One region of the Clostridioides sp. LIBA-7602 genome, then DNA from elsewhere that is predicted to be linked to it. Evidence: riboswitches for the same ligand, from Rfam matches in the RefSeq annotation. Region 1 holds a riboswitch; each other region holds the start of a gene.

Evidence for each region. A riboswitch is a leader RNA that binds a small molecule or an ion and turns the genes downstream of it on or off. The one in region 1 is predicted to bind S-adenosylmethionine.
Region 2: it holds a riboswitch for S-adenosylmethionine, as region 1 does, so the genes downstream of both, ACTG45_RS09560 (O-acetylhomoserine aminocarboxypropyltransferase/cysteine synthase family protein) here and ACTG45_RS06030 (homoserine dehydrogenase) in region 1, are expected to answer to the same signal.
Region 3: it holds a riboswitch for S-adenosylmethionine, as region 1 does, so the genes downstream of both, metK (methionine adenosyltransferase) here and ACTG45_RS06030 (homoserine dehydrogenase) in region 1, are expected to answer to the same signal.

Annotation. Positions count from the first base shown of each region.
Region 1 covers NZ_CP196991.1:1,252,720-1,254,998, reverse strand. The annotation lists gene ACTG45_RS06030 (homoserine dehydrogenase) at 1-790, opposite strand, end outside; SAM riboswitch class I at 893-999, opposite strand; gene ACTG45_RS06025 (YhbY family RNA-binding protein) at 1,091-1,459, opposite strand; gene obgE (GTPase ObgE) at 1,489-2,279, opposite strand, start outside.
Region 2 covers NZ_CP196991.1:2,004,552-2,006,830, forward strand. The annotation lists gene ACTG45_RS09555 (cation-translocating P-type ATPase) at 1-977, shown strand, start outside; SAM riboswitch class I at 1,031-1,133, shown strand; gene ACTG45_RS09560 (O-acetylhomoserine aminocarboxypropyltransferase/cysteine synthase family protein) at 1,241-2,279, shown strand, end outside.
Region 3 covers NZ_CP196991.1:178,325-180,603, forward strand. The annotation lists gene yyaC (spore protease YyaC) at 31-540, opposite strand; SAM riboswitch class I at 729-832, shown strand; gene metK (methionine adenosyltransferase) at 969-2,162, shown strand.

The DNA.
Region 1 (2,279 bases):
AAAGCATATTATCATTATCAACCAATGCTGGTCTAACAAACCCACTTACTTCTCCTGATTCATACTTACTTCTAGCAACTAATTTTATCTTACAATTTAATTTTTTTGCGTATTCTATATCTTTTTCATCTATTGAAGTTATTCCTTCTAATAATAAATCTTTCCAATATACTATTTTTCCATAAGATAAAGTAGATAATATAGATAGTTTTCTAGCACTATCATATCCTAAAACATCTGCATCTGGGTTAACTTCTGCAAATCCCAATTCTTGTGCTTGTTTTAAAGCTACATCATACGGTAGATTTTCATCATACATCTTTGATAATATAAAATTACAAGTTCCATTCAAAATAGCATTTATACTCTTTATATTATTACCTTCTAATGATTCTATCAATGGCTTTAAAACTGGAATACCACCTGCTACAGATGCTTCAAATTTAATGCTAACATCATTTAAATTGGCTAATTCTATAAGGTCGCTACCTCTCTCTGCAAGCAAGTCTTTATTGGCTGTTACTACATGTATTTTTTTATTTAATGCTCTTGTTACATAATCAAAAGCTGGATTCAATCCTCCAATTACTTCAACTAGTATATCAATATCCTTATCAAATATATCTTCTATATCTGTTGTTATCTTATCAAAATACTTTTTAGACTTATGTTTCTCTTTATTTTTAACTAAAATTCCAACTATTTCTATATCTCTTTTTGAAGTATTATTTTCTATTAAATCAATTAATCCACTTCCTACTGTTCCATACCCTAATATTGCTATCTTCACTGTTACATACCCCCATCATTTTGATTATATTAAATTATTTATATGTATAAATATACTAATTAAAAAAGCTTGAGTATAAACTCAAGCCATATGACGGGTTTATACTCATCTTTCAGCATAACTGCTGCAGGATTTAGCACCAATGTATAATAAAATATACTGGTTGCCGGGCTTCATAGGGCCAGTCCCTCTGCCTCTCTTGATAAGATTGCTAATTTAAATTTATGTTTAATAGTATAATACAATTTTTGCCAATTGTCACTATTTTTTTAACTTATTTTACTAAAAGAATATATACTATTATCTAGCTGCTCTTTTAGTTGGTTTACCTTTTTTTGTAACATTATTATTTTTAACCTTGGCTTTTGCCTGTTCATGTCCTGGGAAAAGTATCTTAGGTTCCTCAACATTTCTCTTATAAATAGTAAATTTAAAACCAATAGCTTGCACAAATTCAGCTCTTAAAGCTTCACATACTGCATTAGCAGTTTCTTTAGCATCAAGACCTGCATTTTCTAGTATAGTAACTTTTACTAATTCTCTAACTCTTAACATATCATCTAATTGCTCTAAGAAACTTTCTGTGACACCTTCTTTACCAATTTGTGTAGTAGGTTTTAAAGTATTTGCCAAAGATCTTAAATACGCTCTTTGTTTTCCTTTTAACATATCCTCACCTCTATAATCCTATACTAAAATTAATTGTAAAATTCAAATTCCAATTCGTAAATTCTAACTACATCTCCATCCTCTATTCCCATTTCTCTAAGTCTATCAAACACACCTTGACTTTCCATAGCTTTTTGGAAATATTGAAGAGATTCCATATCATCAAAATTTACAGAATACATTATTCTTCTAAGTGCTTTACCTGTAACTACATACACACCATCTTCAATATCTATACTCAATTCTTCTTCAGTACCAATATCAAGTTCTGGTCTGTACATTTCTTCTTCTGAAACTAGTTCCACATCTTCTACTTCTTTTAAAAGTTTAGAGACATAGGCTATTACATCATCTATTCCTTGACGAGTTGCTGCAGATATTTTAAATACTGTATATCCTCTGCCTTCTAACTCATTCTTAAATGTATCAAACTTACTTTCATCTTCTAGTATATCAAACTTATTTGCAACAACAACTTGTGGTCTCTTTGAAAGCTTTTCATTGTACAATCTAAGTTCGTCATTTATCTTGTCAAAATCTTCAATAGGGTCTCTACCCTCTAGTCCAGATATATCTACAATATGTATCAATACCTTTGTTCTCTCTACATGTCTTAGGAATTCATGCCCTAATCCTATACCTTCAGAAGCACCCTCTATAATTCCAGGTATGTCTGCAAGTACAAAACTATCTCCAAACTTAGTTTGAACGACACCTAGATTTGGTGTTAGTGTTGTAAAATGATAGTTTGCAATTTTGGGTTTAGCCTTAGTTACCACTGATAGAAATGTTGATTTACCTACATTAGGAAATCCTAAAA
Region 2 (2,279 bases), 750 kb from region 1:
CAATAGCTCATGAATTAGGAATATGGAATGAAGGAAATACTGTTATATCTGGTGATGAACTTGATAATTTAAGTGATGATGAACTAGATGAAGCTGTTAAAAAAGCTACAGTATTTGCACGTGTGTCCCCATTTGATAAACTTAGAATTATACAATCTCTAAAAAGAATTGGAGAAGTACCAGCAATGACTGGAGATGGAGTAAACGATTCTCCTGCCTTAAAATCTGCTGATATTGGTATAGCTATGGGTATAAGTGGTACAGACGTTGCAAAAAATTCTTCTGATATGATTTTAATGGATGATAGCTTTACAACGATTGCTTATGCAATAAAAGAAGGTAGACGTGTATATAGAAATATACAGAAAGTTATACAATTCTTACTTGTTGGTAATATAGCAGAGATACTTACATTGTTTGTTGCAATATTATTAAATTGGGATACTCCACTTCTAGCAGTTCATATTTTGTGGGTAAACCTTGCAACTGCTACACTTCCAGCCCTTGCGCTTGGAGTTGACCCACCAAGTAGAAATATAATGAAGCACCAACCAGTAAAATCAACTACCTTATTTGAAAAGAACCTTATACAAAGAGTAGCTACTCAAGGTATATTTGTGGCAATAATGACTATTTTAGCATATAAAATTGGTCTTAATATAGAAAATCATGCTGTAGGTCAAACAATGGCATTTTGTGTATTAGCATTTTCACAAATGTTAAGAGCTTTTAGCCAACGTTCAAATACAGATTCCATGTTTAACAAAAATAATGGTAAGAATCCATTTCTTTTAATTTCATTTTTAACTTCTGCGTTACTAATAGCAGTAATACTATTTGTACCTGTTTTTAGAAATGCATTCAATTTAACTATTTTAAATGGTTCAGAATGGCTTATAACAATTAGTTTAGCCATAATGTCTGTAGTTCAAGTAGAGGTTGGAAAATTTATTAAAAGAAAATTTTTAAAAAAATAGTTGACAAAATTAGGAAAAATATATAAGATATAAAACATAGAAAAATTAAATAAATCTTATCCAGAGAGGTGGAGGGACTGGCCCTATGAAACCCGGCAACCAGTATATTTATATACATTGGTGCTAAATCCTGCGGCGAAAGCTGAGAGATGAGTATAATTAAGCTTATACAGAGCCTGAGTTATATACTCAGGCTTTATTTATTTTAAATCTCATCTGATAAATAGTTTAATTTTTTACTAAAATCTAAGGGGGATACAAAAATGTATAATAAAGAGACAATATGTGTGCAAGGAAATTACAAACCAGGAAATGGAGAACCAAGAGTTTTACCTTTATATCAAAGTACAACTTTTAAATATAGTAGTATAGACCAACTTGCTGAACTATTTGACTTAAAAGTTGATGGACATATATATTCAAGAATAAGCAATCCTACTATTCAAGCTTTTGAAGAAAAGATAAGTCTACTAGAAGGAGGAGTATCTTCTGTGGCTGTGTCATCAGGTCAATCTGCAAATATGTTAGCAGTTTTAAATATATGTAAATCAGGAGATAGTATACTTTGTTCTTCAAAAGTATATGGAGGAACATTCAATTTATTAGGACCTAGTCTTAAAAAATTTGGAATAGATTTGATATCATTTGACTTAGACTCAAGTGAGGATGAAATAGTAGCACTTGCAAATGAAAACACTAAAGTTGTGTTTGCAGAAACACTTGCAAATCCAACTCTTGAAGTTATAGATTTTGAAAAAATAGCAAATGTAGCTAAGAGAGTGAATGTTCCATTTATAGTCGATAATTCACTAGCATCACCAGTGCTTTGTAATCCTCTAAAATATGGAGCAAACATAGTTACTCATTCTACTACAAAGTATTTAGATGGCCATGCTTCAAGTGTTGGAGGAATTATAGTAGATGGAGGAAACTTTAACTGGGATAATGGGAAGTTTCCAGAGTTGGTTGAACCAGACCCAACATATCATGGAATAAGTTATACTCAAAAATTTGGAAATGCTGCATATGCAACTAAGGCACGAGTTCAACTACTTAGAGATTATGGAAATTGTTTAAGTCCATTTAATGCATATCTTACTAATTTAAATGTTGAAACACTTCACCTTAGAATGGAGAGACATAGTGAAAATGCACTTAAAATAGCCAAATTTTTAGAAAAACACGAAAATGTAGATTGGATTAACTATCCAGGACTTGAAGATAACAAGTATTATGAGAATGCGAAAAAATATCTATCAAAAGGATGTAGTGGAGTTTTATCATTTGGAGTAAGAGGTGGGC
Region 3 (2,279 bases), 1.1 Mb from region 1:
AAGAATTTTATCGGTTACTTCACATTGGACTTAGGTGGATACTAATAAAGCTAAAGCTATTGTTTCAGCTAAGTCCAATATAAAGCTAAGACGTATATTATTAAATGAAAGTCTATTGTTTTCATCAATTTTATCTACAATTCCCACTATAGAATAATTTCCTATTTGAGGTAGTTTTTTGCCAACACCTTTTCCGGGCAGGATAGGTCCTTCTCTAATTTGTATATTACCTATGTTACTCTGCGACCCCAAGCAAGCATCTATAGCCAAGAAGTTACCTTGCATATGTGTATTTTTTATAGTATCTAAAGACTCATATATGTTTAAGGCGTGAATAGGGTTATCTAGTGTACCGTAAACGGGGTATTTAAATTTACTGTTCTTAAGTATTGTTCCAACTAAAGGGCCTAAAGTATCACCTATAGCCCTGTCTGTTCCTATGCAAACAACAATCGTATTTTCATTAATTATAGTTTTTAGAACTGAACTTAGCATCTGTATAACATCATCATCGCTGTAATTTACTTTAGCTAAATACAATAGGAACACCCCCTTCAAAAAAATATATGAATAAAAAACAGTAAAAAGACCTAACTTTAAATTTCAGATAGAGATAATATTTTATTTGTCTTACAAAAAAAGGTATGGGAAAAATATGACTAAAAATCTTGACAAAATTTTAAAAAAATAGTAAGCTAGTAAAGTAAAACAAAACTTAAATCTTGATTACCTTATCAAGAGCGGCTGAGGGATAGGCCCTGTGAAGCCCAGCAACCACCCAAATGGGAAAAGGTGCTAATTCCTACAAGACAAAAGTCTTGAAAGATGAGGTCAGTTAATTAGTATACAATTACGATTATTAACCTCTTCTTATAAAGGAGAGGTTTTTTATTTTGAGTAAAATTTCTAAAATTAAAAATAAGGTAAAACCTATAATAAAAATTAAGAATGTATAAGGGGGAATAAAAATGGCAAGACATTTATTTACGTCAGAATCAGTTACAGAAGGACATCCTGATAAGATATGTGACCAAATATCAGATTCAATATTAGATGCATTATTAGAAAAAGACCCACAATCTAGAGTAGCTTGTGAAACTACAGTTACAACTGGATTAGTTTTAGTAGCAGGAGAAATAAGTACATCTGCTTATGTAGATATTCCTAAACTGGTAAGAGAAACAGTAAGAGAGATTGGATATACAAGAGCAAAATATGGATTTGACTGTGATACTTGTGCAGTTATAACTTCTATAGATGAGCAATCTGGAGATATAGCTATGGGAGTTGATGAAGGTCTAGAAAGCAAGACTGGAGAAGAGATAGAAGAAGAAATAGAAAAAGTTGGAGCTGGAGACCAAGGTATAATGTTTGGATTTGCATGCAATGAGACTCCAGAATTAATGCCACTTCCAATATCTTTGGCTCATAAATTATCAAGAAGACTTACAGAAGTTAGAAAGACAGGTTTAGTTGATTATTTAAGACCAGATGGAAAAACTCAAGTTACTGTTGAATATGAAGGAAATAAAGCTGTAAGAGTACATACAGTTCTTATATCAGCTCAACATTGTGAAACAGTATCAAATGATAAAATAAGAGAAGATATAATTAATCATGTTATTAAAGAGGTTATACCAGCTGAATTACTTGATGAAGAAACTAAAATTTATATAAATCCAACAGGAAGATTTGTTATAGGAGGACCTCAAGGAGATACAGGTCTTACAGGAAGAAAAATAATAATAGATACTTATGGTGGATATTCTAGACATGGTGGAGGAGCTTTCTCAGGAAAAGACCCTACAAAAGTTGATAGATCTGCTGCTTATGCAGCTAGATATGTTGCGAAAAATATTGTTGCAGCTGGCCTTGCAGATAAATGTGAGATAGAACTTGCATATGCTATAGGTATAGCTAGACCACTGTCTATATTTATAGATACTTTTGGGACAGGTAAAGTTTCAGAAGAAAAACTTGTTGAATTAGTAAATAAACACTTTGATTTAAGACCAGGAGCTATAATAAGAGACTTAGATTTAAGAAAGCCACTTTACAAAAAAGTTGCTGCTTATGGTCACTTTGGTAGAACTGATATAGATTTACCTTGGGAAAAAATTGACAAAGTTGAGCAATTAAGAAAAGATGCTCTAGGTGAATAATTTTTAACTAAGAGACTGTTAGAATGTAATTTTAAGATTACTTTCTAACAGTTTTTTTATTGTAGATTAAATATTTTTAATAAATGTAAATTTCTCATCATATAATAAACAAACAGT